Regions from separate parts of the Arthrobacter humicola genome, predicted to be linked through region 1. Evidence: predicted binding sites of a transcription regulator. Region 1 holds the regulator's gene; each other region holds the start of a gene.

Region 1 (10,480 bases):
GTGGCCGGCAATCAGAGAACTTGGAACTTAGATGCCGAGCATCTTCCGGATGACCTTGGCGTCGCCCTTGAAGACGATCTTGTCGCCGGCAAGGCGACGGGTCAGCCGTGAGGACTTGTGCTCGAGGTAGTGACGGCGGTTGGCCTGCTGACGGCGCAGCTTGCCGCTACCGGTCAGCTTGAAGCGCTTCTTAGCACCGCTGTGGGTCTTCATCTTCGGCATGGGAACCGATCTCCTTACGTATCCGCAGAAAAGTCTGCAGCTCTTTCGTGCAGCCGCCCCTGCGGGCGGCATGCTGGTTGCTTGCTGCCGGACATTGCTGTCCGGCAGCCGTGAACTAGTTGGTCTTCTTGCTGCCGGGCTTGGCGGCAGCCCGGGGGGCGGCCGGCCGTGCGGCGGGCTTCGGAGCTGCAGGCCTCGGAACCGGCTTCGGAGCAGCGACCGGCTTCGGTGCTGCTGCCGGAGCGGCCGGAGCGGATTCCGCAGCCTTCTCCTCCGGAGCCTTAGCCATGGGGGCCTTAGCCACGGGAGCCGGGGCCGGAGCGGCCTTCGGAGCCTCGGGAGCCTTGGCTGCTGCGGGCTTCTCGGCCGCCTTCGGAGCCTCGGGAGCCTTGGCTGCTGCCGGCTTCTCGGCCGCCTTGGGAGCAGCTTCCTTCGGGGCTTCCTGGGCCGGAGCCTCCTCGGCCTTGGCTTCCGCGACCGGGGCGTGCGTGGCTGCCGCCGTTTCAGCCGTGGTCTCTTCGACCTTGGCTTCTTCGACCGCGGGAGCCTCCGTTGCAGGAGCCTCCGTCGCTACGACGTAGCCTTCGGGCAGGAGGTCGGACAGCGTCTGCGTGAGCGGAGCGTTGCCGCCGGAGACGTCGACGCGGCCCGATGCCTTGGCTTCGTTCTCAGCCTTGGCTTCCGCACGCTGCGTTGCGCGGCGGGCCTCTGCCTTGGCTTCAGCCTTATTCTTCAGCGGGCCCACCACCATGACCATGTTGCGGCCATCGATCCGAGGGCTGGACTCCACAACGCCAACTTCGGCGACGTCGTCCGCGAAACGCTGGAGCAGGCGGATGCCCATCTCGGGACGCTGCTGCTCACGGCCGCGGAACTGGATCATGGCCTTGACCTTGTCACCAGCGCCGAGGAAGCGGAGCGCGTGGCCGCGCTTCGTCTCGTAGTCGTGGGTGTCAATCTTCAGGCGGAAGCGAATTTCCTTCAGGACCGTGTTGGTCTGGTTCTTCCGGGCCTCGCGCGCCTTGACAGCGGCCTCGTACTTGTACTTGCCGAAGTCCATCAGCTTGCACACCGGAGGCTTGGCCTGCGGTGCAACTTCAACGAGATCAAGATCGGACTCGGCAGCCAAACGCAGGGCATCCTCAATACGGACAATTCCTACCTGTTCGCCTGCAGGGCCGACCAGCCGCACCTCGGGGACGCGGATACGCTCATTGATTCTTGGCTCGCTAATGTTAAAGCTCCTGTGTTCGTGAGGGGTATTCCACCGGCAAAAAGAGAAGGCCCCCAATTGCCGGAGCAATCGAAGGCCTCAAGATCGGAACTGCCGCCCTCAATGAGGCGGCATGCACTTTCGCCGGACCGGAGTCCGAGGTTGTGCCCGACCAGGTACCCGGCAACCTTGACTCCCGTGAGGGAGGGGCTTCCCGAAGGAAGTTTCGCGGCTGACGCGGGTGGGAGAGAACTCCGCTTGCAAACTAAAAGCCAATTCTACAGAAAGATACCCGCTCAACGCACGTGTGCGTCGCCGGGCACCGCCTACACCGGGAAGCACCAGTCAAAAACAGGCACCACAGGTAAGAAGTACTGCAGAATAACGACATTCAGTCGGTCTGTGACAAGCTTACCAGCATGAGCACTTCAGACAGTAATTCCCATGTCTTCGAGCCCGCAGCCGCACAGGCCGACGTCTCGCAGCAGATTCGCGACATCTCGGAAGTCCCCGCGATCGAGGTCATCACCACGGCCGCCGTGCACCTGATGAGTGCCGCCGCAGTGAAGCTGGGCCTCGCCGCCGAGGAAAATGCCCAGGAACTCAAGGACCTGGACGAGGCCCGCAAACTCATCACCGCCCTCGCCGGCCTGGTGACGTCCGCGGCACCGGAAATCGGCTCACAGCACGCCGGGCCGTTGCGCGACGGACTGCGTTCGCTGCAGCTGGCCTTCCGCGAGGAATCGATCATCCCCGACGCTCCGGGCAAGGGCCCGGGCGAGAAGTACACCGGCCCCGTCAACTAGTCACAGTCAACTAGTCACGGCCAACTAGCCACGGCCACCTCAGCACTTTCGTCAGCTATGACACGCCGGCGGGCGGACCATCCGGGTCCGCCCGCCGGCGTCGTTAACTCTGCTTCGATCCATCGGGACTCAGTGCGGCCCCCGGGCCCGGGCGGTCCCCCTGACAGGGACACCGCGGCGTCAGGCGTGGGCCAGGCGGCGGCGGCGCATCTGCTGCAGGACGAGTCCTACGAGGCAGAGGCCCACGCCAGCCAGCCCCACGGCGACGAAGCCGGCCGACGGGCCGATGACGTCGATGAACAGCCCGGCGAGCGGCGCGCCCAGAGCCACGCCACCGGTGAGCGAGGACCCGTACCAGCCCATCGCCTCGCCGCGACGGCTCTCGTCAACGAGTTCGGCCACCTTTTCCGAGGCCGCGGACAGCACCGGCGCGCACAGCAGCCCCGGCAACAGCGAGAGCAGGCTGAGGGTCCAGGTATCGGTCGCGAACGCCATCGGGACCGTCAGCGCTGACATTCCCAACAGCAGGAGGATCGGCGAGACGGGCCGGTGCATGGCGCCGTAGACTATGCCGCCCACTACCGAGACCGCGCACCAGAAGACGAAGACGATCCCGATTTCGCCCTCGTGCCCGCCGGTCTGGAGGGCTGCGACGATGCCGACGTCGGTGCCGCTGAGGACCATGCCGGCACCGGCCGCGACGGCGAAGACGGCTCCCACGGCGGCGGTGAACCAACTGAAATTGTGGATGACCCGGTGGCGCAGGCCAGAGCGCCGCTGCCGCCGTTCCTCGGCCGCGGCCGCCAGGGGCGCCAGTTCGGCCGCGGCCTCCTGGAGGTGGGCCGGCGCGGCGGCGACGACGGCGGCCTCCGCGCACTCGAGCTCCTCCGCCTCGAGCCCGGCGTCGGGGGCCGCGCTCCGGGTGGGCGGATTGAACCACATGAGGAAAAGTCCGGAGACGGACGTGGCCACGCCGACTATTGTCAGGCCCAGGACCGACTGCCCGCTGGTGGCGACGACGGCGCCGACGGCGGGGCCGATCATGAAGACCAGCTCGGTGGCGATGGCATCGAGGGCGAAGGCGGTGCGGCGCTGGTCCCCGGTGGCCAGTACGCCCAGGGACTGCCGCACCACGCTGAAGATGGGCAGCGTGAGCAGGCCGCCGACGAAGACCAACGGCAGCAGGACCTCGTAGGAGACGTGCGGCACGATGGACCAGATCACGGTCTCGGAGATGACGGACGGGATGAGCGCCTTGCGCAGTCCCACGGTGTCGACCCGGCGTCCGCGCCAGGGCGCCCCGACGGCGATTCCGATCGTCATGACGGCGGCCGCCGCGCCGGCGGCCGCGTAGCCCTGGCCAAGGGTCAGGACGATGTGCAGGGTCAGCAGGACGCCGGCCGCCGAGTGCGGTATGCGGGCAATCATCCCGACCAGCAGGAGCCGCCTGATGGGCCGGACGGCGAGCAGCTCCCGGTAAAGCGCGAAATTCACGACACTACATCCTTCTGGTACTGCCCACGGCAGCACCGGGAGGTCCCCCCGTTGGGCCGTCAGCTATGGTGCTGCGCGCTGCAGCTTGACCTCGATTGAGTCAACCCGCTCGGCAAAGAATTCATTCCGGGCCCAGTCGTTGTTGAGGCCGGCGACGATGGACTGCACGCCGGCGGCGTCGAGTCCGTCCTCAAGGTACAGGACCACGCGGAGTTCCGGGCCGGATCCCCCGCCGGGGAGCCGCCTGCCATCGGCTGTAGCCGAGGCAATTCCACCCCCCGGATGAATTTCAACACGGCGGACCGCCGGAAAGCCAACCGCGCTGTCCCCGAGGGCGCGCGCGAGTTCCGGATCGGCATACGACGGCGTCCAGGTTTGCTGCTGGGCCAGTGCCCAGACCGCCGGTCTGCGGACCACGAACGTCAGGTCCGCGCCGGGATCCAGCACGAGCAGCTCGGCACCTTCCGCAACGGCGGACAGGGCCGCCCGGGCCGCGTAGACCGCCACAGGCCTGGCCTCCGGATGCCAGGCCTCCAGTGACGCCGCCGAGGTGAAGACCGGCATGGCCGTCCGCCCGTCCGGCGCTTTGAGCGTGACGAGGGCCATATCGGCCTGCTTGTCGGCATGGAGGCCGCCGGCGCCTTCCCCCTCCTCGGCGAGCTGGGCCAGGATGGGCACGAAGACCCGGGCGGTGGCGAGCGCGGCCACCACGGCTGCCTCGTCGCCGGTGCCGGCGGCGAGGTTGGCCACGGCCGCTAGGTAGCCGGCGTCGGCAGCGCCGTCGTCGTCCTCGAAATTGTGGATCTTCGCGGCTTCCCCGGACAGGCTGCGGCCCGCCCAGGGTTGGCCAGCGGAGTCCGTGGCGCCGCCGGCGCCGGCGAGGGCAGCCGCGATATGTCCGGGCAGATGCCGGACCGGAGCCGCGCCGGCGTCCGGCTGCCCTGCGTTGTGGGGGTCGTGGGTGTCGCCGGGCTCGCGGGTGTGCGTCATGACCGGTGACCGCTTAGCGGCGGCCGGCGACGTCGAGGGCCTGGGGCAGTGTGAAGTTGCCGTTGTAGAGGGCCTTGCCGATGATGGCGCCCTCAACGCCGAGCGGCACCAGGGACCGCAGGACCTGCAGGTCCTCAAGGCTGGAAATGCCGCCTGAGGCGACCACCGGCTTGCCCGTCTTCTCGACCATCTGGCGCAGGAGTTCGACGTTGGGGCCCTGGAGGGTGCCGTCCTTGGTCACGTCGGTGACGACGTACCGGGCGCAGCCTGCGTCTTCGAGGCGGCCGAGCACCTCCCAGAGGTCCCCGCCTTCCTTGGTCCAGCCGCGGCCGGCGAGCGTGGTACCGCGGACATCGAGGCCGACGGCGATCTTATCGCCAAAGCGCTCGATCACCCGGGAGGTCCATTCCGGGTTCTCCAGTGCCGCGGTACCCAGGTTCACGCGGGCCACGCCGAGGTCGAGCGCCTTTTCGAGGGATTCGTCGTCGCGCAGGCCGCCGGAGAGTTCCACCTTGATGTCCAGCCGCCCCACGACCTCGCGCAGCAGTTCAGCGTTGGAGCCGCGCCCGAATGCGGCGTCCAGGTCCACCAGATGCACCCACTCGGCCCCCTGCTGCTGCCAGTTGAGGGCGGCCTCCAGCGGAGTGCCGTAGCTCGTCTCGCTGCCGGCTTCGCCCTGCACGAGCCGGACGGCCTGGCCGTTGACGACGTCGACGGCGGGCAGAAGCTCGAGTACGGGCAGCGGGGTTTCGGTGGTCATCGTGGTGTCCTCAGCTCGGGATGGTGGGTCAGGAACGCGGCACGGTCGTCAGGACGCCGGCAGGGTCAGGAGATAGGCGGCCAGCAGCGACATGCCGGCCAGGATGTAGAACACGACCTCCACCCAGCGCGGACTTTTCTGCTGGCGGAAGGAGATTGCGCCGCCGACCAGCAGGCCGGCGACGCCCATGAGGACCAGGGACCACATCTAGGCGGTCTGTTCCGGTGCCGCGGGGCGCAGGCTGTCGACCCAGTTGCGCAGGAGCCGGGCGCCGGCGTCGCCGGACTTCTCCGGGTGGAACTGCGTGGCGCACAGCGGGCCGTTCTCCACGGCCGCAATGAACGGGGCACCGTGTTCGGACCAGGTCACCAGGGGCGCCGCCATCCGGGGCTGGATGACGTCGAAGTCCCAGTGCTGGACCCCGTAGGAGTGCACGAAGTAGAAGCGCTCACCCTCGACGCCGACGAACAACTTGGATCCCTCCGGGACGGAGACGGTGTTCCAGCCCATGTGGGGCACGACGTCGGCGGGCAGCAACTCGACCTTGCCGGGCCACTCACCCATGCCTTCGGCTTCCGTGCCGTGCTCGACGCCTGCCTCGAACAGCACCTGGAGCCCCACGCAGATGGCAAGCACGGGGCGGCCGCCGGCGACGCGGCGGCCGATCATGCGGATGGCATCCACGGACTTGAGCTCGCGCATGACGGTTTCGAAGGCGCCGACGCCGGGGACCACGAGGCCGTCGGCGTTGAGGACGTCCTCGGGCTTGGAACTGAGGATGACCTCGGCGCCGGCGCGCTCCAGAGCACGGACTGCAGAGCGGACGTTGCCGGAACCGTAGTCCAGCACAGTGACGGTCGGCTTTCCCTCCGGAGACACCGGTTTGGTTCCGGCGGCCGGGTCGATGATGGCCCCGTCGCGCAGGACCGGGCCGGTCACAGTGCGCCCTTGGTGGACGGAATGCCCTCGACCCGGGGGTCCGGTTCGACGGCTGCGCGCAGGGCCCGGGCGAACGCCTTGAACTGGGCCTCGACGATGTGGTGGGGGTCGCGTCCGGCCGTGACGTTCATGTGAAGGCAGATCCCGGCGTGGAGCGTGATCGCCTCGAACACGTGGCGGGTCAGCGAGCCGGTGAAGTGGCCGCCGATCAGGTGGTATTCCTGGCCTGCCGGCTCGCCGGCGTGCACAAGGTAGGGCCGGCCCGAGACGTCGACGACGGCCTGCGCGAGCGCCTCATCCAGGGGCACGGTCGCCTCGCCGAAGCGGCGGATTCCGGCTTTGTTGCCCAATGCGGTCCGCAGAACCTCGCCAAAGGTGATGGCCACGTCCTCGACGGTGTGGTGGACATCGATGTGGGTGTCGCCGGTGGCCTTGACGGTCATGTCAATCAGCGAGTGCTTGCTCAGGGCCGTCAGCATGTGGTCGTAGAACGGGACCGACGTGCTGATATCCGAGACCCCGGTGCCGTCCAGGTTGATCTCGACCAGGACCGAGGACTCACTGGTGGTCCGTTCCATGCGTGCGGTCCGGCCCTCGGCGGCGGTGGCTCCGGTGTTGCTCATGTAGATGTGTCCTTTGGAAGAAGGCAGGGTGCTGGGCAGTCTGGCGGGGCGCACTGGCTCCCCGTCAAGTCTAGGCCTGCGGCGTGGCGTGGCTGGTCAGGATGCGTTCAAGGGCTTCGAGGAAGGCTGTGGTTTCCGTCTCAGTGCCCGCGGTCACGCGAAGGTGCCCCGGGATGCCGACGTCGCGGATGAGGACGCCGGCGTCCAGCAGGCCCTGCCAGACGTCGTGCGGGCTCTCCAGTCCGCCGAAGAACACGTAGTTCGAATCGGAAGCCGCCGGCTTGAGGCCCAGGCGGGTCAGCTCGGACACGATCCGGTCGCGCTGGCGCTTGATGTCCTCGACGTCGGCCATGAGGGCCACGCGGTGGTGCAGTGCGGCCAGGGCCGTGGCCTGGGTGATAGCTGACAGGTGGTACGGCAGACGGACCAGCCGCAGGGCGTCGGTGACCTCGGGAGCGGCGGCCATGTACCCGAGCCGCGCCCCGGCGAGGGCGAAGGCCTTGCTCATGGTGCGCGAGACGATGAGCCGCTCCCGGCCGGGCAGTAGGGTCAGAGCGCTGGGTGTGCCGTCGTGGGCAAACTCGTGGTACGCCTCGTCGACGATCACGATGGTCTGGCTGGCCTGGCCGGCGTCATAGACGGCCTCGACGACATCAAGACCCAGTCCGGTACCGGTGGGGTTGTTCGGGGAGCACAGGAAGACAATGTTAGGCTCCAGTTCCCGGACCTGGCGGGCAGCCGATTCCGCGCTGAGCCCGTAGTCCGCCGCGCGGGCGCCGACGATGTACTCCGTGTCCGTGCCGGCGGCCAGCAGCGGGTACATCGAGTATGTGGGAGGGAAACCGAGGGCCGTCCGGCCGGGGCCGCCGAAGGCCTGGAGGATTTGCTGAAGGACTTCGTTGGAGCCATTCGCGGCCCAGATGTTCTCCGCGCCCAGACCGTGGCCAAGGTACTCGGCGAGGGCTTCCCGCAATTCGGTGAACTCCCGGTCCGGGTACCGGTTCAGCCCGGCGGCGGCGGTGCTGACAGCCTCGGTGATGGCGGCGCGGACGTCGGCCGGGACACCATGGGTGTTCTCGTTGACGTTGAGCAGAATGGGGACGTCCAGCTGGGGTGCGCCATACGGTCGCAGGCCGCGCAGATTGGTTCGGAGGGGCAGTCGGTTGAGGCGCTCAAGCTGGTCAGTCACGTGACCAGTTTAAGTGGAAGCGGGACGGGCGCTGAAACTGTGACGCCCGGGACGGGCGCCGGCGGTACCTACTTGGACGGAACGAACAGCTGCTGGCCCGGCATTACACGCGCAGCGTCAAGGTTGTTCAGCTGCACGATATCGGCCACGACGTCACGGGGATCGCGTTCCGGCGCGACGGTCCCCGCAATGGCCCAGAGGGACTCCCCCGGCTGGACTGTCACGGAAACAGTGGGCGTCACATTGAGCTGGTCCGCGGAATCCGCCGCCTTGGCCGGAGCGTTGAGGAATCCGCTGAACGACAAGATGAGCGCTGCCAGCAGGATCAGCGGGATCCCGAAGAAGACGAACCGTCCGCGCCGGGTGAGCCGCAGCGGCGCCTGCTTCGGCCGCCGGGTGACCCCGCGGTCCGTGATGCTGTGATCAAAAGTGCTGTGAAACGCGCTTGCTGCTGACATGAACTGAGCCCTCCTGGACCATACGGTGCCGCCGGCGTTCTCCACATACTCGCCGCCAACCGGCCGAACCTTCGAACATAGAACCGAAGAATGCACTCGACTCGCAAATCCTTGAATCGAACACATATTCGAACTTTGCTAGTTCTGTTTTAGCACTTAGTAACGAACGATGTCGAGACTCGCTAGAACAAATGTTTGAAAAAGCTCTGCCGCTGGCCTACTTTTGAGGGAAAGAACAACAGCTTGTGAACTCGTTCATCGGTAGTTGATCAGGAGGGTCTGACATTTCAGGCCGGAAGTTCCCGGTGACAGCAGCCACGGCGGCCGGGTGGAACGGAAAGGCGTTGGCGAACATGGCAGCACAAGCCACCGGCGGCCGGGCCAGTTCACGGAGCGCCCAGCCTGCCCGGGCCCCCAAGAGCCTGACCGTCCGGCAGAAGAAAATCCTGGAAACGATCCAGCGCTCCGTCAGTGACAACGGCTACCCGCCGTCCATGCGCGAAATCGGCGACACCGTCGGACTCGCCAGCCTGTCGAGCGTGACCCATCAGCTGTCCCAACTGGAAAAGCTCGGGTACCTGCGTCGCGACCCAAAGCGTCCAAGGGCCATGGAAGTGCTCATGCCGCTGACCCTGGACGAGGGTACGAGGGCCATTTCGGGCGTCGAGAAGTCCAGCGGCCTCCGGGCCGTCGGTGGCCTCTCCGTGACGGAACTCGCCAGCGCCACCGACACGGCAATGGTGCCGTTCGTCGGACGCATCGCGGCCGGCGGACCGATCCTCGCCGACCAGGTGGTGGAGGACGTCATGCCCCTGCCGCGCCAGCTGGTGGGCCACGGCGAACTCTTTATGCTCAAGGTGGCCGGCGACTCGATGATCGATGCCGCCATCTGCGACGGCGACTGGGTGGTTGTCCGCCGCCAGGGCGACGCCGTGAACGGCGACATCGTGGCCGCGCTGCTCGATGATGAAGCAACGGTCAAGACGTTCCGCCAGCGCGACGGCCACACCTGGCTGCTGCCGCAAAACACCCAGTACGAGCCCATCCTCGGCGACCACGCCGTGATCATGGGCAAGGTCGTCTCGGTGCTCCGCTCCCTCTAGCCACCCCGTGGCAGGCCTCCCGGGGCAGCCACCCCCGGAACGGCTTCCAGGGGCCGGAGCCACGGCTCCGGCCCCTGCTTTTTAGTCCTTTCCGGAGTCCTTCGCCAGGCGCTTCAAGGCGGCCACGGCGATCGAAGGATCCGTGGTGGGCCAGAACGGCGGAAGCGCGGCGCGGAGGAACCCGCCGTAGCGCTCCGTGGACAGCCTCGAATCCAGCACCGCCACCACACCCTTGTCCGAGGTCGAGCGGATCAGCCGGCCGGCGCCCTGCGCCAGGCGGATTGCGGCGTGCGTGGCCGAGACGGACATGAAGCCGTTGCCGCCGGCCTGCGCCACCGCTCGGGAACGTGCTGTCATGAGCGGGTCGTCCGGCCGCGGGAACGGAATCCTGTCAATGACCACCAGGCGGCAGGACACCCCGGGAACGTCGACACCCTGCCACAGGGACATCGTGCCGAACAAACATGTGTCCGGCTCGTCGGCAAACTGCCGCACGAGCGCCGTCATGCTCGACTCCCCCTGACACAGGATGCTGAGGCCCAGCCGTGGCCGCATCGCCTCGGCGGCCTCCTCCGCCGCCCGCCGGGAGGAAAACAAGCACAGGGCGCCCCCGCCGGAGGCACGGATCAGTTTCTCGAGTTCGTCCAGGGCCTCCGGGGACGTGCCGCGGCCGGGCTTGGGCA
Region 2 (10,480 bases), on a different contig from region 1:
TTCAGCGTGAGCTTGATGTCCTTGCCGTTGACCGCGGGCGTCAACTGGTCCACGCCGACGGGGATACGCAGGCCGTCCGCCCCTATTTCGAAGACGCGCTTGCCGGGCGTGCCTTTGAGGATGTCGTCCTGGGTCTGCTCGAGCCCGGCCTGTCCGGTGGTGCCGTCCTGGAGAAACCCGACGATCCCGCCGGCCACGGAGCCGTTGGGGTAGACCCGCTTGCTGGTGCCTTCGGTGACAATGCCGGGAATCTGCAGCTTCGATATCTTGTCTTCGACATCGGGTTTCAAGTCCTTGGCCACGATGTAGTAGCGCTTGGTGCCGGTGAGGGCATCGCGCAGGGCATCGCGGTCCATGCCGAGCACGGACGCGAGTTCGGAGATGCCCTGATCCCGGGTGACTGTAACGAGTTCGTCCTTGCCGTTGACCGTTTGGAGCCGGCGGAAGGAATCGGTCTTGGTGTTGACGGTCTGGTCCACCACGATGTTGTAGCGGATGACGCTACTGGCCAGGACTGTGCCGGACGAATCGAGGATGCTGCCGCGCTCGGCGGGCAGCTCAACGGAGGTGAGCCGGTTATTGAGGGCAGCCTCTGCCATGCCCCCGACGTCCAGCCCCTGGACCATGAACAGCTTCCCGCCGACCACCAGCAGCAGCGTCAGCATGATGCCGAGTCCCACGCGGAGCCGCCGGGTGGCGTTTGGGGCTTTCGCCTTGCTTGCCTTGCCGGAGTTCTGCGCCACGTTGAATCCTTGCTGCTTGCCTTGCTGGTGGTCAGTGAACGTTACTGTCCGGGAACCTTCTGCGCGGGGGCCGGAACCGAACCTCCGTGGAGTTCCGCGGCCGGAGCCGGTGCGGCGGGTGCGGCCGCCCCGGCCGCCGGTGCCTGAGCTGTGCCAGCCGGGACTCCATCGGCCGTCTTGGTGTCAGCCGGGACTCCGTCCGTCGTTTTGGTGTCGGCCGGTTTGCGCTGGGCGAGCGGTTCCTTGTCCGAGACCGGCGGAACGACCGTGAGCTGCCCGGCGACGGCCGGCGCGGCGATGACGGCGCCGGTGGCATCGCCCTTGACGGCCGGCTTGGCCTTGCCGGTGACGCTGAGGGTAGAGAGGTCGATCTGGCCCTTCGCAAGGGAAGCAACCATGCCCAGCTCGGTGGCTTTGGCCGCGAGGTTTTGCGGGGCGTCGAAGTTCTGCACCTGCTGCGTCAGGTCCTGGTTCTGCTTCGTCAGGGTGGTCTGCTCACCGCGGAGCTGGACCAGCTGGTACTGGGCGGAGGAGACGGAGATGTTCAGGACCAGAACAGCCATGAGGGCAATCGCCAGGAAGCCGAAGCAGAGGACCACGAACGGCGCGCGGCGCTTGCGGGGGGAGGAGCGGACCACCGACAGCGGAGTGCGCGACTTCCGGGTCTGGTCTTGGCCGGGCCGGAGGCCCGGCAGGGCGCGGGCGGTGGCGCCCTGGGCAACGGGGTAGCTGTTGACGGCGGCGTTGCTCATGCTGCTCTCCTGGCTTTGATGCGTTCGACGGCGCGCAACCGGGCGGAAGCTGCGCGTGGGTTTTCAGCGATTTCAGCGGGGGTGGGCACCTCGGTGCCCTTTGTGAGGGTCTTTAGTTCGGCTTTGTGCTCTTCGAGCTCAACCGGGAACCCAAGCGGGGCAGAGGACTTCGAACCGGATTGGAAGAACCCCTTGACGATCTTGTCCTCCAGCGAGTGGTAGGACATGACGACGACCCTGCCACCCAGGGCGATGGCGTTGATGGCAGCCGGGATGGCGCGCTCCAGGACATCCAGTTCCTCGTTGACCTCGATCCGGAGCGCCTGGAAGGTGCGCTTTGCGGGGTGGCCTCCGGTCTTGGCTGCGCCGGAAGGCACCACGGACCGGATCTGCTCGACGAGTTCACCGGTGGTGGTGAAGGGCTTCTCGGCGCGTGCGGCCACGATCCTGTTCGCGATGCGGCCGGCAAACTTTTCTTCGCCCCATTTCCGGATGATCCGGACGAGGTCTTCTTCGCTGTAGTTGTTGACGACGTCAGCGGCGGTCTGGCCGCGGCTGGTGTCCATCCGCATGTCCAGGGGTGCGTCGAACGAGTAGGCGAAACCCCGCTCCCGCTCGTCCAGTTGCAGGGAAGAGACGCCCAGGTCCATGAGCACGCCGTGGACCTCGTCGAAGCCCAGATCCTCAAGGACGTCAGGGATTTCGTCGTAGACGGCGTGAACGAGGTCGGTCCGGTCCGCGAAGGGCGCCAAGCGCTCCCCCGCCAAGGCCAGGGCTTCCTCGTCACGGTCAATGCCGATCAGGTGGAGGTCCGGGAAGCGCTGCAGGAGGGCCTCGGAGTGGCCGCCCATGCCAAGAGTCGCATCGATCACCACAGGGGTCTCGCCGCGGCTCCGGGCAGCTTCGATGCCGGGGGCCAACAAATTGATGCACCGGTCCTTGAGGACCGGCACATGGCGTTCGGACGTAGGCTTCGCCTGGTCGGGATCAGTCATACCTTCGTCCTTTCGTTGACCTTCTTGGTTGCGCGTTGCTGGTTGCTCGTTGCCAATTGCGGCTCTTACGCAACGTTCCTTGGTCCAGATCCCCATCCGCGCCTACCCTGCGCCGGCCTGGCTCCGGGGAAGTGAGCCAGGACAACAACCGGATGGGCGGCTGGAGATCTCGATCAAGGAACGTTGTGAACTGTAGGTCTATTGGGGGTTCAGAGAATCCCCGGGATGGCGTCGTCGGTTTCCGAGAAGGCGGTTTCCTTTTCGGCCAGGTACTCACTCCATGCCTGGGCGTCCCAGATCTCCGCACGGGATCCTGCGCCGATGACGGCGAGTTCCCGGCCAAGACCTGCATACTCCCGGAGCGCCGGCGGAATCGTCACGCGCCCCTGCTTGTCAGGTACCTCGTCCGAGGCTCCAGAGAGGAAAACACGGATGTAGTCACGTGCCTGCTTGGAGGAAATTGGAGCCTCCCGCATCTGCTCGTGAACCCGGCCGAATTCCGCCTCACTGAAGACGTAGATGCAACGTTCCTGGCCCCTTGTGAGAACCAGCCCGCCGGCAAGTTCCTCACGGAACTTCGCGGGGAGGATAATTCGACCTTTTTCGTCCAGACGTGGCGAATGTGTGCCGAGAAACACGGCCCACCGCCTGTCTGTTCTAGGAAGCCCAACGTCCCCTGTGCTGCCACTACCCTCTTACGTCCTCCACATTACTCCACATCGCTCCACAGTCAACGACACGCCCGGGATGTTTGCACAAATATGCGGATGTTTATCCCCTTTCTTCCCAGCATTTGCAGGGAAACAAGATTGGTGGGTGAAAGTGGAGGGATTTTGCTTGGAGTACCTCGGGCGGCGTTGGAGATTAAGGCCACAGGCCTGGCTCCGGCCCGAAACAATTCCGGGGACCCCGTTTTGCATCCCGGCCACAGGGAAATTGCCGCTTTAAATGGCGAAAGACCCGCCGAAGCGGGTCTTTCGCCGTCCGCCCGCAGACCGGTGGCGGAAAGTGGAGGGCCTACGCAGCCCTCACGGAGCAGTTCAGGATTCTCCCCGGTGCCGTTCGTCCCAGCGCTGTTCGAGATTGCTCATGAACGAACTCCTGGGTTTGCCCTGCTTACCGGCGCCCCTGCCCTTGCCAACACCCGTACTGCGCATCGTGGCGTAGTACACACCGGCGCCCATGACCACAAACCCCACTACGCCGACGAGGATGATTTGCGTCCAGACTCCCGTCAGCAACAACAGGACGCCCGCAAGAGTCGCGAGCACTCCGATGACGAGGTGACGGGTGGACCAAGAGCGGCCGGAGACTGATCCCATCGAACTGGCGAATTTGGGATCGTCCTCATTCAGCTGCTTCTCAAGTTGCTCAAGCAACTTCTGTTCGTGCTCCGAGAGCGGCATCACGACCTCCTCAAGTCTGCCAACGTCGGGACTTGACGTGGCCATTGCCCTAAACCCCTAACGCCCGGGATTCCGAAGTGGTTCCCGTTCACCGCCATTGGTGAAAGGGGCGACTCAAAAGTCCCGTGCCGGCCTCAGGCGGCGAGGTCGTCACCCCAACGATCGATCCAGTCGTCCTAAACCCTAGGTATTAATAAGGATAGATTGTTGCGGCCCGTTCTGAAAGACAGTCTTAAGGCCCTGTCTGCGCTCTCAAGGCCATGGGCGTTGGTGCCGCGACGGGCCGGATGGCTCATTCGGTCGAACCCCCGGGATCAAGGAGCCGCGCGGGTAGAACCGACTTATTGCCGAATTTGCGGGTGACCGCGTCGAGGGCTTGTTCGGCGGCGCGCCAGTTGTCGTCGCGGCGGTCCAGGCTGAGCTGGAGGGGCGCGTGGGCGGCCTCTTCCAGCTGTTCCGCCCGGATGCCGATGAGCCGGACTGTCATGGGCCGCTCGCCTACCGATTGCAGGAGCTGCACCGCCACAGCGTAGAGCAGCTGGGCGCTGTCGATTGGGGTGTTCACGGTGCGGCTGCGGGTAATGGTGGAAAAATCCGCGTAGCGCAGCTTCAGGGCCACGGTGCGGGCGTGCATGCCGGCGCCACGGAGGCGTTCCGCCGTCCGGTGCGAAAGCCGCAGCAGTTCGCGGTGGAGCAGGACGTCGTCGGCGGTGTCCGTGACGAACGTCTCTTCAGCCCCGATGCTCTTTTCCAGCCGGACCGGTGTCACGGGCCGAGGATCGATGCCCCAGGAGAGCCGGTAAACGTGCTCCCCCGAGGCTCCCAGCAGTTTCCGCAGCGTGGGCAGGGGTGCCGCCGCGACGTCGGCCACGGTCCGGATACCCTTCCGGGCAAGGACCTCGACGGTCTTGCCGCCGACTCCCCAGAGCGCACTGACCGGAAGGCTGTGCAGGTACGGGACGGTGTCTTCGGGCCTGATCAGCAGCAGCCCGTCCGGTTTGCAGCGGGTGGACGCGATTTTGGCCACAAACTTGCTGGCGGCGATGCCCACCGAGGCCGTGATTCCCAATTCCCGGGACACACGGGCGCGGATCAGTTCGCCGATCTCCCGCGGCGGGCCGAGGCGACGGATGGCTCCCCCGACGTCCAGGAACGCCTCGTCCACGCTGAGCGGCTCCACGAGGTCGGTGATGGAACCGAAGATGGCCATGATCTGGCCGGACACCTCGTAGTAGAGCTTGTGGCGGGGCTCGATGATGACCGCCGAGGGGCACATGCGTGCCGCAACCGCCATGGGCATCGCTGACCTGACGCCGAACGCCCGGGCTTCATAGGAGGCGGAGAGCACCACGGACCGGTCCGCCGGATAGCCGACAATCACGGGCTTTCCCTTCAGCCCGGGACGGCTGCGCAGCTCCACCGAGACGAAGAATGCGTCCATGTCAACGTGCAGGATGCTGGTGCGCCGGAGGTCGCGCAGTGATTCGTCGCTAAGACGCGCCTGGGGCTGCATATTGGCGTGCACCGTTGGCTGCACTCCGCCCCTTGCTCCCTGGTGTTTGTCTGCGTCCGGCCCCACGTCTTCAATCCTATGCCCGGGGACTGACTAAACTGGAGGCTGATTCCGCGTCGACACCAGGAGGAAAGTCCCTGTGAAGGTATTTGGACAGCGCAAACGTGCCACGGCGGCCATCGCGGCGGCGGGCACGTTACTGGCCTTGGCCGCATGCACGCCGGCCAGCACCGGGACTCCGGCGGCGTCGTCGACGTCGACGTCGAGCTCTGCGGCATCGCCGCAATCCTCCACTACGGCTCCGCCCAGCCCCTCCGCGGAGCCTGGCACCTCAGCCACCGTCGGCGCGCTGGTTCCCGGCTTCCCGCAGACGCTCCTGCCGCTCATGCCCGCAGCCAAGGTGGTGTCCAGCAGCTTCGACAAGACCACCGTGCCGGCCACCGTGGCACTCGTCGGAAGCATTACGGCGCCGGCCGCCGACGTCTTGGCCTTCTACACCAAGGGGCTGGAGGCGCAGGGCTTCAAGGCCGTTCCCGGTGAAACCGTGGGCACGCTGCCTTCCAAGGACTTCCTTCGCGGCGACAACGAGACCGTGAACATCTCCGTCATGGAAACCGGTGGCGTGTCCACGTTCACCATTGGCGCGAACGTCGCTGCCGAGTCCGTCAAGTGACCCTCGCCGAACAGCTGCGACTCGAGCAGACGGCCTTCGTGGCCGCCGTCGCCGGCAAGCTGACGGATTTCCTGACCAGCCGCCAGGCGGTCATGTCCTCGATCTCGCAGGACATCGATCCGCTCATGGGCTCGATCTCCAACCTGGTCACCGGCGGCAAGCGCCTCCGGGCCCTCATGTGTTATTGGGGTTGGCGCGGCGCCGGCGGGGAGGCCGGCGCGGCCGAGGTGGTGACAGCGGGCTCGGCCCTGGAATTGTTCCAGGCCGCGGCCCTGATCCACGATGACATCATTGACCGCTCCGATACCCGGCGTGGCGGCCCCAGCGTCCACCGCCGATTCAGCGAACTGCACGAGACCCAGGGCTGGGCGCTGGACAGTGAGCGGTTCGGCCATGCCGCCGCCATCCTGACCGGCGATCTCTGCCTGTCCTTCAGCGAGGAATCGTTCACGGAAATCGGACACCGCGCCGCGTCCGGTAGCCCCGCGCGGCTGATCTTCAACCTCATGCGCGCCGAAGTGATGGCCGGGCAGTATCTGGACATCCTCGAAGAGGTCGCCGGGCCGCGGCGGGACCGCGCCGGTGCGGTCAGCCGGGCCCAGTCCATCATTCGGTTCAAGTCGGCCAAGTACTCCACGGAGCACCCGCTCGCGCTGGGGGGCGCCCTTGCCGGTGCCGGCGACGAGCTGCTGCGCGGCTATTCCGCTTTTGCCCTGCCGCTCGGCGAAGCGTTCCAGTTGCGCGACGACGTCCTTGGCGTCTTCGGCGACCCTGTCACCACCGGCAAACCTGCCGGTGACGACCTGCGCGAGGGCAAGCGCACGGTCCTGGTCGCGTTCGCCCTGGACCAGGCCTCGCCGGCCGAATCAGAGTTCATCGATGCCAAGCTCGGCAACCCCGAGCTCAGCGATGCCGACATTGCGGAGATCCGGCGGATCATCGTGGACTGCGGTGCGCTCCAGGCCACGGAAGTACTCATTGAGGAGTTCGGGAAGGCGGCCTTTGCCGCCCTGGACCTCCTGCCGCTGGAGGAGCTGCCCAAGACGGCGCTCCGCAAGCTGGCGGAAGCCACGGTCAGCCGCGCCGCCTGACCCGGGCCCGGCTCCGGACCCCCGGCCCGGGAAGATGCGAAGCGGGCCGTGCACAGCGACATGCGCTGTACACGGCCCGCAAACGCCAAAACACGACGTGTTAAATACGCGTTAATTACGTGTTAAACAGGACTGGCAGTGATGAAGACGACCCGACCTCGTTGAGGCTGCCGGTGCGATCAGTTCATGACTGCCAGGATGCTCCTACCAGGCCAGGGACTGTGCCCGGCGGCGGATTTCTGTCTTGCGGCCTTCACGGAGGGCATCGATCGGCCGGCCCCGCAGGGATTCGTCCGGAGTGAAGAGCCAGCTGATCAGTTCCTCGTCCGAGTATCCGGCGTCCGAGAGGACAACAATGGTGCCCTTCAGGCTCTCCACTGCGTGGCCGTCCTGGATGAAAGCCGCCGGTACGGACCGGATGCGCCGGTCGCCGATTCTCACGGCCGCCAGCGCACGCTCGTCCAGAAGTGCATGGACCTTGGTAATAGACACGTTCAGAAGCTGTGCGACATCGGGCAGGGGCAGCCATTCGCCCACGAGGCTTTCTACATTACTCACGGATAAAGATTGCCACGGCGGGGGGCCCGCCGCCTAGTCGGGGTCCGGGTAAATGCCAGCCCGTCATAGCCCACCGGCCACGCCGGGAATGCTGCTCCGCTCCACCCGAAGGCCCGCCGGGACTCTCCGGAACTCCGCCGGACTGCCTGGGCGCTCCCGCAGCACCAACAGGATCCGTATAAGGGACTGACAAGGGGCTCCCCTGGGTCTCCGACGCAACTGCGTGCGGAGGCCGACGTGCCGACACGGCGAAAATCGCTTTGCGGAATATCAAACAGTTCTTGTGCTAATTGCCAATTCATGAGACATTCACATAGATCACATTTGTAACAGAAATAACTTTTGTCACACTGGTAACACCAGTTGTACCGGCCTGACCGCAGCGTTGCCGCTGAGAAGAGGATCTTTCCAATGACAACCTCACGTGCGCCACAGCACCACCCGAGGCCCAGCCTGCCGCTGATCGCGGCGACGACGGCGGCGCTTCCCGCCGTCGTGCTTTCCTCCCTGGCGATCGCCCAGCCTGCGGCTGCCGAACCCCGTGCGCGTGCGGTCCCGGCAACCCTCGCGGCCGCCATGCGTGCACAGGCGAAAGCTGAGGTGGCCACGTCCCTCAAGGCGGCAGTGATTCCCGCCGCTTCCGTGCCGGTCACGCTGCCCAGCGCCCTGCGGCCGGCGCAGTCGGCGGTTCCCGCCCAGTACACGATCGCCCGCGGCGACACCATCAGCGCCGTTGCCGGCCGCTACGGCCTGGACACCTACGCCGTGCTCAAGCTGAACAATCTGCAGGCCAACACCATCATTTACCCCGGGCAGAAGATCAAGCTCACGGGGTCCACGGCAGCCACACCGACCGCTTCAAAGCCGGCCGCTTCCGCCTCAGTGACGTCGGCCCAGGCCAGCGTCTACGTCGTGAAGTCCGGCGACACCCTGAGCGCCATCGCCGCCCGCCACGGCGTTGGGCTGTCCGAGGTCTTCAAGTGGAACGGGCTCGGCATGGGCTCCGTCATCTATCCCGGCCAGAAGGTCAAGGTTAGCGGCGGTTCCAGCACGCAGGCGCCGTCCGCTCCCGCGGCACCGGCCCCGGCAGCCCCGTCGAAGCCCGCAACGGCGCCGGCCAGCTCCGGTTCCTACACCATCAAGTCCGGCGACACCCTCTCCGGCATCGCGGCTCGCAACGGCGTCCGGCTCTCCGACGTCCTGTCCGCCAACCGGCTGACGATGTCGAGCATTATCTACCCGGGCCAGAAGCTTGTCATCCCGGGCGCGTCCACCCTCTCCCCGGCCTCGACGACGCCTGCCGCGACCCAGCCTGCCGCAACGACGCCGCTCGTGCCCAGCACGTTCCTCGGGTTCACCTACCCGGCTGCGGTGGTCAGCTCGGCCAACCAGAACAAGGCGCTGCTCAACGCTTCCCCCGTCCCCACCCGCGAACAGATGAAGTCGATCGTGGCGGACACGGCACGGCGCATGGGCGTCGATGCCAGCCTGGCCCTCGCCTTTGCGTACCAGGAATCAGGCTTCAACCAGCGCGCAGTGTCCCCGGCCAACGCGATCGGCACCATGCAGGTCATCCCGTCCTCGGGCGAGTGGGCCTCGGAGCTGGTGGGCCGCAAGCTGAACCTGCTGGATCCGTACGACAACGCCACGGCAGGCGTTGCGATCATCCGTCAGCTGGTGCGCACCAGCTCTGATCTGGACAATGCGATCGCCGGTTACTACCAGGGCCAGTACTCGGTCAGCCAGAACGGCATGTACGAGGACACCAAGGCCTATGTCGCCGCCATCAACGCCAACCGGACGCTGTTCAGCTAAGTAACAGGGTTTCGCTAAATACAGGCTCCCGCACGGCGGACCTCTTCGCTACGGGCCCGGATCGCATGTTGGTCCGGGCCCGTTTCTGTCCACCGACTAGGATTGTATGGTGCAGGAATACGTGTCGGACGCTCTCGTCGGGAACCTGGTGGACAACCGCTACCGGGTTCAATCCAAGCTTGCCCGCGGCGGGATGTCCACCGTGTACCTCGCCACGGACCAGCGCCTCGAGCGCGATGTCGCCCTGAAGGTGCTCCATCCCCACCTGGCCGACGATCCGCAGTTCCTGGACCGGCTGGGACGCGAAGCCAAAGCCGCAGCCCGGCTCTCCCATCCCCATGTGGTGGGCGTCCTGGACCAGGGCGAAGACGGCCCCCTTGCCTACCTCGTCATGGAGTACATCAAGGGCCACACCCTGCGGGACGTCCTGAACGAGAAGGGCGCCCTCTCACCGCGGCTGGCCCTGGCGCTGATCGACCCTGTGGTCGAGGGGCTGGGCGCCGCGCACGCCGCCGGCATGATCCACCGCGACATCAAGCCGGAAAACGTCCTGATCGCCGACGACGGGCGGATCAAGCTCGGCGACTTCGGCCTGGCACGCGCCATTTCGACGTCCACCAGCACCGGCGCCTTGATCGGGACTGTCGCCTACCTCTCCCCCGAGCTCGTGCTGGGCAAACAGGCGGACGCCCGCAGCGATATCTACTCCGTCGGGATCATGCTCTACGAAATGGTCACCGGCCGGCAGCCGTTCGACGGCGAGGTGCCCATCCAGGTCGCCTACCAGCACGTCAATTCCACTGTGGAGGCACCGTCCATTCAGGTGCCGGGGCTGGCCGCAGAGATCGACGAACTCGTCCAGTGGTGCACGGACCGGGACCCGGACAAGCGCCCCGTCGACGGGAACGCGCTGTTGTCCGAACTCCGGCACATT
Region 3 (10,480 bases), on a different contig from region 1:
CGCCGTTACGTGAATATATACGTCAACGGGAATGAGATCCGGCGGCTGCAGGGCTTGGTGACGACGGTGGCACCGGGCCAGGAAGTCCTGATCATCCAGTCCGTGGCGGGAGGCTGACGCTTCAGGCGACCCGCCAGACGGTGCATTCGTCCGCGTTGATGGCCTTCCGCATGCCGGAATGGCGGTCCATGATCCAGACGACGCCGATTCCGGGCGCCGTCTCCTGGACGCGGCCGCGGCGGATCACGACATCGTCGTAGTTCGGGCCGACGCGCAAACGGGCCTCGATCTCGTCGCCGCGGTGCAGCTGGTCGAGGGCACGGATACGGGTTACATGGGCTTTCGCTTCCTTCAACATGACGGGGCCTCCTGGACTGGAGTTGGTGCCTGCTCTTGCCGGCCCTTCCAGTGTCCTGCGCCAATGTTGCGTCCGCGTTTCAGTGCGGTAAGGGGACGGTTAGTTTTCGGCGGCGGCCCGATTTCCGGCCCCGGCTCCGGTCCGATTCTTGCTCCGATGGCCGCCTGGGCACGTTCTTTGACCGCCTGCACGCGCGACGGCGGCCCGCCCCCGAAGGGACGGGCCGCCGTCGTAGGTGCGGAACTTCCGGTTGAGCGGGGTGCCCGGTCAGGAGCGCCGCGGCCGGACTACTTGACGCCGAGCTGCTTCGTGGGCACCTTGAAGGTTTCCTTGGCCGTCAGGGCCGCGATGGTGGCGATCAGGCAGATGACTGCGGTGAAGATGCTGATCTGGACCCAGCCGCCGGGCTGGATGCCGCCCATGGCCGCCACGATCGCGGGGGCGAAACCCGCCATGAGGAAGCCCAGCTGGGTGCCGATGGCGAGGCCGGAGAAGCGGACGTTGGTGCTGAACATCTCGGCGTAGAAGGAGGGCCAGACCGCGTTGGCGGCAGCGTAGCCGAAGGAGAAGAACGCGATTGCCGTAAGGAACATGAGCGGGACGTTGCCGGACTCGAGGCTCAGCAGGAAGACCGGGGTCAGGGCTGCGCTGGACAGTGCGCCGTAGATGAAGACCGGCTTCCGGCCTATCTTGTCGGCGAGCATGCCGAAGAGCGGCTGGGTGCCCAGGGCCATGAAGTTGGCGCCGACGACGAGCCAGAGCGTGGTGGTGCCGTCCACGCCGGCAACGTTCTTGGCGTAGCTGATGGCCAGGGTCCCGAAGACAGTGGACACGGCGGCGATGAAGGCGCAGGCGATGACGCGGAGGACATCGCGCCAGTGGCCCTTGAGGAGGTCGGCCACCGGGAGCTTGGAGATCTGCGCGGTCTTCCGGGCTTCCTCGAATGCCGGCGGTTCGTGCAGGGTGCGGCGTATGAAGAACGCGACCAGCACAACCACGGCGCTGAGCCAGAACGGGATGCGCCAGCCAATGCTGTACTTGATGTCATCGGGCAGCGCCAGGACGGGGATGAAGACGAGGGCAGCGAGGATCTGGCCGCCCTGGGTGCCCGTGAGCGTCCAGGAGGTGAAGAACGAGCGACGGTTGTCCGGGGCGTGCTCCAGCGTCATGGATGACGCGCCGGCCTGCTCGCCGGCCGCGGAGAAGCCCTGGCAGAGACGTGCCAGCACCAGTAGGACAGGGGCCCACCAGCCCACCGTCTTGAAGTCCGGAAGGCAGCCGATGACGAAGGTGGAGGCCCCCATCAGCAGAAGCGTGAACATGAGGACCTTCCGGCGGCCGATCCTGTCACCGAAGTGGCCAAGGACGACGGCGCCGATCGGGCGGGCAATGTAGGCGAAGCCGAAAGTGGCGAAAGACATGATCGCCGCGTTGGTGTCGGCATCAGGGAAGAAAACATGCGGGAAGATCAGTGCCGCTGCCGAACCGAAGATGAAGAAGTCGTAGTACTCGACGGCGCTGCCCAGGAAGCTGGCAAGGGCCGCCTTCTTCGGCGTCCCTCCCGTGGTGGTGCCCGTCGCGGACGGGAGAGTCTGGCTCATGGTGTTCCTTTTGTGTGACGACGTTGTCGCGGATGGATCAGGAATGTCTCGACTGCCGCTTGCTTAAGTTTGGTGCAGCCGGAGGTCCGTGGAAAGACCCGGACTAGTAGCCACATGGTGGAAGCTACTTGTGCGATGTAGCAATCATGACTGTGAGCGCAGTCACCTGTCAAGAAAAATAATCACCATCTAGAAATAGCTCTCACTATGTGGGAGCATCATTGTATGAGTGTGAATCAAGGCACAGAAGAGTCCACCGTCTCCGCCGCCCCGGGGGAGGCCCTTGTGAAGCCTGCCAAGGCCGCCAAGGAGGACTCGCGGACGGACATGGTGGGGAAGGCCCTGGGCCTGCTGGTCCTCCTGGGCGACGAGCCGCGCGGCGCCAGCGCCGCGGAGATCTCCCGCCGGGCCGATCTGCCGTTCAGCACCACGTACCGCCTGCTCGGCTCGCTGACGCGGGACGGCTTCGTGGACTACGAGCCCGACGGGCGCCGCTACCACCTGGGCCTGCGCGTCTTCCAGCTTGGCCAGCGGGTTTCCAATCATCACGGCTTCGCAGGCACGGCACTTCCCATCCTGCGCCGGGTGACCGAGGAAACGGGCGAGGCCACCATTCTTTCCGTGCGTGACGGCATCCACCATCTGACGGTGAACAAGGTGGACGGCCCGCAGACCTTCCGTGTCACAAGCGATCCAGGCCATCTGGGGGCGCTGCACACCACCTCGGTGGGCAAGGTGCTGGTGGCGTTCGCCGATGACGCCACCCGCGCCCAGCTTCTCGATGAACTGCCCCTCGATCCGCTGACAGAGCATTCCATCACCGATCGCGACGCGTTCCGGGCGGAGATCGAACTGGTCCGCCGCCGTGGCTACGCCACGATGGACGAGGAAAACGAGGCCGGCATGCGCGCCGTCGCGGTTCCGGTGTTCAACGCCCAAGGTCACGCGTTTGCCTCCCTCGCCACGGCCGTGCCGGTGTTCCGGCTCAGCATGGAGGACCTGGTGGCCTGTGTGCCCCTGCTCCAGTCGGCCGCAGCTGAGCTCTCGGCCCGGCTGCCCCAGCGGTGACGTGCTCCGCGTGCCGCTCTGGGGTGCCCCGGGACGGCGGGCGCCGTCGCAACAATATGTTCGTCATTCGAACAAGAGTGCAACATGTGAACAAATTCTGTAGTGTAATCCCTATCACCCGGCCCGCCGCAGACGCCTCAAGCGCCACGGCCCGCCGAGTCAGTTGTCAAAGGAGCTAACCGGATGAGCAATCGAGCAGAATCCTTCCTCGTGGGACTCGTGGGAGACGGTGTCATGCCGTCCCTCACGCCCTACATGCATGAACGCGAAGGTGACGTCCAGGGCCTCCGGTACCTCTACCGCCCCATCGACCTGATCGAACTTGGCCTGCCAGGTCAGGCCGTGGGGGAGCTGCTGTCCGGTGCCCGGAGCCTCGGGTTCAACGGATTGAACATCACCCACCCCTGCAAACAGCTCGTGCTCGACTACCTTGACGAGGTCTCCGCCGACGCCCGGCGACTCGGCGCCGTCAACACCGTGGTCATCCGGGACGGCCGCTTCATCGGGCATAACACAGACTTTTCCGGCTTCGCGGCGGCCCTGGCCTCCGGCCTCCCGGGGGCCGCCCTGGACCGCGTGGTCCAGCTGGGAGCCGGCGGTGCCGGATCCGCCGTCGCCTACGCCCTGCTCACGGCGGGTGTCCGGGAACTGGACCTCGTGGACACGGATGCGGCGCGCTGCGCCGCCCGGGCTGCCGAACTCGCAGGGTTCTTCCCGGACCGGACGGTCACGGCCCGCACGACGGCGGAGCTGCCGCAGCTCATGCCCCGGGCCGACGGCCTGGTGCACTGCACCCCGGTGGGCATGGCCGCCCATCCGGGTGTTCCGCTGGACATGTCCCTCGTGGAGTCCCGGCACTGGGTGGCCGACATCGTGTACCGGCCGATCGAAACCGAGCTCGTCCGCGCGGCCCGGGCCAAGGGCTGCGACGTCCTTGACGGCGGCCGGATGGCGGTGGGGCAGGCCGCGGACGCGTTCCGGATCTTCACCGGGCGGGAGCCCGACGCGGACCGCATGCGCTCCCACTTCCTGGAACTCGTGGCCGCGGAAGAGGTGGCAGCCTGATGCGCACCGGAATCGCGACCGTCTGCCTCTCCGGCACCCTGCGGGAAAAAATGCAGGCCTGTGCGGTTGCCGGCTTTGACGGCATTGAAATCTTCGAACAGGACCTCGTCACGTCATCGCTGAGCCCGGAGGATGTCCGGAAACTGGCCGCCGACCTCGGACTCACGCTGGACCTCTACCAGCCGTTCCGCGACTTCGACAGCGTTCCCGAGGACCTGCTCGCCTCCAATCTGCGCCGCGCGGACGCCAAGTTCCGGCTCATGTCCCGGCTGGGCATGGACACCATGCTGCTGTGCTCCAACGTGGGCACGGCCACGATCGACGACGACGAACTCAGGGCCGCCCAGCTCTCCCGGCTCGCGGACCTCGCGGGCGAATACGGTGTCAAGGTCGCCTACGAGGCCCTGGCCTGGGGCAAATACGTCAGCGACTACGAGCACGCCCACCGGCTGGTTGACATGGTGGACCACCCCCACCTAGGCACCTGCCTGGACTCCTTCCACATCCTCTCCCGCGGCTGGGACACTGCGCCGATTGAGGCCTTCGACCCGGCGAAAATCTTCTTCGTCCAGGTGGCCGATGCCCCCAAGCTGACGATGGACGTGCTGTCCTGGAGCCGGCACTACCGGGTGTTCCCGGGCGAGGGCCAGTTCGACCTCGCCAAGTTCATGGGCCACGTGGTCCGCGCCGGCTATACCGGACCGGTATCGCTGGAAGTGTTCAACGACGTGTTCCGCCAGTCCGACGTCGAACGCACGGCTGTCGATGCCATGCGGTCGCTGATCTGGCTCGAAGAGCAGAGCGCCCGATGGCTCGAGGCCAACCCGGCCGCGGCTGAAAGCGGTGCGGCCGGCACTGCGGCCCGGCGCCGTTACCCGATGGAGCTTGCCACGCTTCCCCGGGTGGCCGAGCCCGCCGGCTTCAACTTCGCCGAAGTCCGGGCCGGGGACACCGCCGGCCTGGAAACGCTGCTCAGCCAGCTGGGATTTGCGTTCAACGGGCGCCATCGCACCAAGAACGTGCAATTGTGGACCATGGGCCGCGCCCGCTTGATCATCAACGAAGAACCCGCCGCCGGTCAGCAGGCGGCTGCCGCCGCTGCCATTTCCACTGCAATTTCTCCTGCCATTTCCGCGCTGGGGTTCGATGTCGACTCTCCCGTCATCGCCGCCGCCCGCGCCCAGCAGCTCAAGGCCCCCGCGGTGCCGCGCAAGAGCCAGGCCAACGAGGAAGTCTTCCAGGGTTTCGCAGCGCCGGACTCCACCGAGATATTCCTCTGCCAGGGCAGCCCGGACGGCACGGCAGCCTGGGTCGGCGAATTCGGGGAGCCTCACGAACCCGGCAACGCACGGCCTCCCGTTGTTGCAGCCGGCGGCACCGCTCCCGCCGCGGGCCCCGTAGCCGGTGCCGTGATTGACCACGTGAACCTCGCCCAGCCGTGGCAGCACTTCGACGAGGCCGTGCTGTTCTACACGAGCGCCCTCGCGCTGGAACCGCAGCCGTATGCCGAGGTGGCGAGCCCCACCGGGCTGGTCCGCTCCCAGGTGATGCTCACCGAGGACCGGGGCGTCCGCCTGGTGCTGAACCTGGCACCGCTGCTGCAGCAGGAGGCCGCCGGAACAAAAGAACCCGGCGAGTCCGGGACCGGCCACCGCCGCACCTACCAGGAGCACGTGGCCTTCGCCGTGACTGACCTCGTGGCCACCGCCCGCGCCGCCCGGGACCGCGGCCTGGACTTCCTGCAGATTCCGGCGAACTACTACGAGGACCTCGACGCCCGGTTCGCCCTGGACCCGGACTTCCTGGCCACGCTCCGCGAGCTCAACCTGCTCTATGACCGTGATGCCGACGGCGAATTCCTGCATTTCTACACGGCCACCGTAGGCAGCGTGTTTTTCGAAATGGTGGAACGCCGCGGCGCCTACGACGGCTACGGCGCTCCGAACGCACCCGTACGGCACGCCGTCCAGTACGACCACCTGCACCAGCTGACCCGCAGTTCCTGATCCCCACCCGACCAACAACCACACCCAGGAAAGGAGGTTGCTGTGCCTGAAGAATTGAACCTCGAGATCTTCAACGCCGACCCGATCACCGAAGACGTGTCCGACGAAGCCATGGAGGCCGCACCAAAGACGTACGCGCCGCTCGATGCCGCCGCAGAGTCGCAGGCGGACCTTAGCGCCGAGATGAAGGCGATCGGCGAGGCCTACGCGCGGGCCCTCAAGAACGGCGCCCCGGCCGAAACCCAGCCGCGGCTCGACTACGCGCCCTACCGCAGCAGCGTCCTGCGCCACCCCACCAAGGACTTGCACCACGCGGACCCGGAAACCATCGAGCTCTACTCTCCGGCGTTCGGGCACATGGACGTGCACGCGCTGGAGGCGGACCTGACCATCCAGCACAATGGTGAACCGCTGGGCGAACGCATCGTGGTCGCCGGCCGCGTGCTCGACGGCGACGGCCGTCCCGTCGCCGGCCAGCTCGTGGAGATCTGGCAGGCGAACGCCGCCGGCCGCTACATCCACAAACGGGACCAGCACCCGGCACCGCTGGACCCCAACTTCACCGGCCTCGGACGCTGCATCACGGGCGCCGACGGCTCCTACAGCTTCACCACCATCAAGCCCGGCGCCTACCCCTGGAAGAACCACCTCAATGCCTGGCGACCGGCCCACATCCACTTCTCCCTGTTCGGGCAGGAGTTCACCCAGCGGATCGTCACCCAGATGTACTTCCCCGGTGACCAGCTCTTCCCGCTGGACCCGATCTACCAGTCGATCGTGGACCAGGACGCCCGCGACCGGCTCGTGGCCAGCTACAACCACGAGCAGACCAAGCCTGAATGGGCTCTGGCGTACAACTGGGACATCGTCCTGACCGGGCCCAAACGGACGTGGACCGAGAACGAGGCATTAGGTGCAGCAGGCGACGAGAATGAATAGGCGCATCATGAGTAAACTCACCCCGACACCGGGCCAGACCGTGGGCCCGTTCTTTGGCTACGCCCTACCCTACGCCAAGGACCGCGAGCTGCTCGCCCCCGGATCCCCGGGCTCCATCCGGCTCCAGGGCACTGTCTATGACGGCGCCGGCCACCCGATTCCGGACGCCATCCTGGAAATCTGGCAGGCCGACGCGGACGGCAAGGTTCCGCACCACACGGGCTCCCTGGTCCGTGACGGCTATACCTTCACCGGGTTCGGCCGCAGCGCGGTGGGCAACACCGGCGTCTTCACGTTCACGACCGTGAACCCGGGACCCACCGAAGAGGGTGCGGCGCCGTTCATCGCTGTTGCGGTCTTCGCCCGCGGCCTCATGAACCGCCTGTTCACCCGGATCTACCTGCCGGAGAACGAGGAGGCCCTGGCCCAGGATCCCCTGCTGTCCTCGCTGGAGCCGGACCGCCGCGAGACCCTGATCGCGCGCCGGGATCCCGACGGCGGCCTGACCTGGGACATCCGCCTCCAAGGCGACGGCGAGACCGTGTTCCTGGATTTCAGCGACGTCGAGGGTGCCTCGAAGTGACCTCCTTCGAGACCGGCGGCGGCGCCGGCCTGCACGGCGACTTTGGCCTGCTGAACCCCGTGTCGGCGTCGCCCCTGGTGACGGCGCTGACCGGGGACCGTGCAGTGCTCGCCGCCATCCTGGAGGTCGAGGCGGCCTGGGCGGCGGTCCTGGATGAGGCGGGCCTCGCCCCGGCCGGGTCCGCAGCGGTGGTGGCCACGGCCGCGCAGGTGCAGCGGTACGACGTCGCAGACATCGCCGTGCGCGCTCAGGGCGGGGGAAACCCGGTCATCCCGCTGCTCGCTGACCTCCGTGAACAGGTCAGGGCCCTGGACGGCGCTGGCCTTGGCGCGGTACGGGCCGTCCACACGTCGCTGACCAGCCAGGACGTCCTCGACTCGGCCCTGATGGTGCTCGCCACCAGGGCCGTGCGCGAGCTGCTCACCGAGCTCACGGCGGCGACGTCGGCCCTCGCCGGCCTGGCCGAAGCCCATGCCCGGACGCTCTGCGTGGGCCGCAGCCTGACCCAGCACTCGCTGCCCTTCAGCTTCGGGCTCCGGGCCGCGCAGTGGTTTGCCGGGCTGGCCGCCGCCGGCCGCCGGCTCGAAGCACTCGAACTGCCGGTCCAGACCGGCGGCGCCGCCGGGACCCTGGCCGCCGGCACTGTACTGACATCCGGCGCTGCACTGACGCCCGGCACCGGGCTCATCGCCGGGCCGCTGTCACCCTTCGATCTCTCCGACCGGCTGGCCGCCCGCCTCGGACTCGCCACCGTTCCGGCGCCCTGGCACACCAACCGTGTTGCCGTGACCTCGCTCGGCGATGCCCTGGCCACCGTGACGGACGCTGCCGGAAAGATTGCCGCCGACGTCCTGTTCCTGAGCCGGCCGGAAGTGGCCGAGCTCGCCGAACCGCGTGCCGCGGGCCGCGGCGTGTCCTCGGCCATGCCGCAGAAGCAGAACCCGGTGCTGTCCGTGCTGATCCGCAGCGCCGCCCTGCAGGCGCCGGCCCTGGCCGCTCAACTCCACCTTGCCGCCGCCAATTTCAACGACGAGCGACCCGACGGAGCCTGGCACAGCGAATGGGCGGCCCTGCGCCAACTGCTGCGCCTGGCCCTCGGCGCCGCGGGACAGCTCCGCGAACTGGCCGAAGGGCTGCAGGTGTTCCCCGGTTCCATGCGACGCAACCTCGACCTCGCCGGCCCGCTGCTTCTCGCCGAAGCCGTCAACTCCGCCGTCGCGCCGCTTCTGGACGCCCGCAGCGCCGGGGCGGGACCGGGCCGTGCCGGCAAGCAACTACTGCAGGAGGTCGTCGACCAGACCCTCCAGGCCCCGGCCTCGGAGCAGGCGGCCATCTACCGGAAACTGCTCCGGGCGGCCGTCCCTGAGGAACTGCTCGCGGACAGCCGGCTTGAGGAGCTCCTGGACCCGGCCAACTACCTCGGCCAGGCCGTTGAGATCACCCGCCGCATCCTCGCTGCGTACCCGGAATACGCCGCCGGCCCGGCCGCACCCGAATATGACCGTGCCACCGCCCACCAACTCCAGAACGGAGCCTCCCGTGGCTAGACCTACCGTCAAAGCAGTCCTGCTCTCGCCCCAGCGCGCGCTCGGCGACAAGCCCCTCCTGATCGTGGCTCCCTCGCTCGGAACGTCCTCCCTGCTGTGGAGCCAGGCCGGCACCCTGCTGGGGTCCGACGTCGACGTCGTGGCCTGGGACCTGCCCGGCCACGGCGTCTCGCCCGCGGCGCAAGAGACGTTCACTGTCGCTGAACTGGCCGACGCCGTGATCGGCCTGGTCGATTCGATCGCCCCCGGCGCACGCTTCCACTACGCCGGGGTGTCGCTCGGCGGGGCCACCGGCCTGCAACTGGGCATTAAGCACGGCGACCGGCTCAAGAGCCTCTCCGTGCAGTGCTCCGGCGCGAAGCTCGGCACTCCCGAGGGCTGGCTGGAACGGGCCGAGACTGTGCGCACCCAGGGAACCCCGGTGATGATCCAGGGCTCCGCTCAGCGCTGGTTCGCCCCGGGGTTCATGGACCGTCAGCCGGAGCTCAGCGGCCGGCTCCTGCACACCCTCCGTGACGCCGACCGCTTCAGCTACGCCTTCTGCTGCGAGGCCCTGGCGGGCTTTGACGTCCGGGACCAGCTCGGCACCATCCGCGTCCCCACCCAGGTGATTGCCGGCGCCCTGGACTCCGTGGCTCCGCCCTCGATGGCCGAGGAAGTGGCCGCGGGCATCACCGCCGGCGGCGGCACCGCCACGGCCGTCAGCCTGGAGGGCGTAGCACACCTGGCCCCGTTCGAGGCACCTGCCCACGTTGCCGATCTAATCAAGAGCCTCATCACCTGGACCGAGACCCAAGGAGCCGGCGAATGAGCGGCCCCGAGCTCGACGGACCCCGGCGAAACGGCGTAGTCCAGCCCGGCGCGACAAGCCAGGAAATCTACGACGGCGGCATGAAAGTCCGCCGTGAAGTCCTCGGCGCCGCGCACGTGGACCGTGCCAACGCCAGCAAGGATTCCTTCACCGAGGACTTCCAGGACATGATCACCAGGATCGCCTGGGGCGGCATCTGGACCCGGCCCGGGATCAGCCGGCAGATGCGTTCCGCCGTCACCATCACCGCCATGGTGGCGCACGGGCACTGGGAAGAACTGGCCATGCATATCCGCGCCGCCATCACCAACGGCCTGAGCCGGGATGAGATCAAGGAAATCCTGCTCCAGACCGCCATCTACTGCGGAGTCCCCTCCGCCAACACCGCCTTCAAGACCGCCCAGCAGGTGTTCCATTCCATGGACAACGAAGCAATGGAAACTGCAGAAATGGACGACGAATCATGAACCAGGCCTTTATTTACGATGCCGTGCGGACGCCG

The links. Region 1 encodes LexA, which represses DNA repair genes until DNA is damaged. Its sites were predicted from a motif close to TCGAACANNTGTTCGA; they were not measured.
Region 2: ABD243_RS03710 (LysM peptidoglycan-binding domain-containing protein) is a predicted target of LexA. The motif match lies at 8,002-8,017, and genes of this name have one in related genera.
Region 3: ABD243_RS09725 (shikimate dehydrogenase) is a predicted target of LexA. The motif match lies at 3,076-3,091, and genes of this name have one in related genera.

The regions. Positions count from the first base shown of each region.
Region 1 is NZ_BAAAQB010000010.1:45,174-55,653, forward strand. Features, by position in the region: gene rpmI (50S ribosomal protein L35) at 28-222, opposite strand; gene infC (translation initiation factor IF-3) at 338-1,414, opposite strand; gene ABD243_RS04185 (DUF1844 domain-containing protein) at 1,855-2,241, shown strand; gene ABD243_RS04190 (MFS transporter) at 2,422-3,735, opposite strand; gene ABD243_RS04195 (SseB family protein) at 3,799-4,725, opposite strand; gene priA (bifunctional 1-(5-phosphoribosyl)-5-((5-phosphoribosylamino)methylideneamino)imidazole-4-carboxamide isomerase/phosphoribosylanthranilate isomerase PriA) at 4,739-5,485, opposite strand; gene ABD243_RS04205 (hypothetical protein) at 5,534-5,692, opposite strand; gene hisH (imidazole glycerol phosphate synthase subunit HisH) at 5,693-6,424, opposite strand; gene hisB (imidazoleglycerol-phosphate dehydratase HisB) at 6,421-7,047, opposite strand; gene ABD243_RS04220 (histidinol-phosphate transaminase) at 7,118-8,236, opposite strand; gene ABD243_RS04225 (LysM peptidoglycan-binding domain-containing protein) at 8,305-8,694, opposite strand; gene lexA (transcriptional repressor LexA) at 9,048-9,797, shown strand; gene ABD243_RS04235 (ATP-dependent DNA helicase) at 9,879-10,480, opposite strand, start outside.
Region 2 is NZ_BAAAQB010000009.1:46,694-57,173, forward strand. Features, by position in the region: gene ABD243_RS03665 (peptidoglycan D,D-transpeptidase FtsI family protein) at 1-743, opposite strand, end outside; gene ftsL (cell division protein FtsL) at 785-1,495, opposite strand; gene rsmH (16S rRNA (cytosine(1402)-N(4))-methyltransferase RsmH) at 1,492-2,490, opposite strand; gene mraZ (division/cell wall cluster transcriptional repressor MraZ) at 2,700-3,128, opposite strand; gene ABD243_RS03685 (DUF3040 domain-containing protein) at 3,531-3,896, opposite strand; gene dinB (DNA polymerase IV) at 4,189-5,409, opposite strand; gene ABD243_RS03695 (hypothetical protein) at 5,549-6,082, shown strand; gene ABD243_RS03700 (polyprenyl synthetase family protein) at 6,079-7,173, shown strand; gene ABD243_RS03705 (Rv2175c family DNA-binding protein) at 7,378-7,731, opposite strand; gene ABD243_RS03710 (LysM peptidoglycan-binding domain-containing protein) at 8,143-9,546, shown strand; gene ABD243_RS03715 (Stk1 family PASTA domain-containing Ser/Thr kinase) at 9,653-10,480, shown strand, end outside.
Region 3 is NZ_BAAAQB010000029.1:51,358-61,837, reverse strand. Features, by position in the region: gene ABD243_RS09745 (MoaD/ThiS family protein) at 1-117, shown strand, start outside; gene ABD243_RS09740 (hypothetical protein) at 122-358, opposite strand; gene ABD243_RS09735 (MFS transporter) at 646-1,959, opposite strand; gene ABD243_RS09730 (IclR family transcriptional regulator) at 2,185-3,027, shown strand; gene ABD243_RS09725 (shikimate dehydrogenase) at 3,211-4,092, shown strand; gene ABD243_RS09720 (bifunctional sugar phosphate isomerase/epimerase/4-hydroxyphenylpyruvate dioxygenase family protein) at 4,092-6,098, shown strand; gene pcaH (protocatechuate 3,4-dioxygenase subunit beta) at 6,141-7,037, shown strand; gene pcaG (protocatechuate 3,4-dioxygenase subunit alpha) at 7,045-7,620, shown strand; gene ABD243_RS09705 (lyase family protein) at 7,617-9,167, shown strand; gene ABD243_RS09700 (alpha/beta fold hydrolase) at 9,160-9,978, shown strand; gene pcaC (4-carboxymuconolactone decarboxylase) at 9,975-10,445, shown strand; gene ABD243_RS09690 (thiolase family protein) at 10,442-10,480, shown strand, end outside.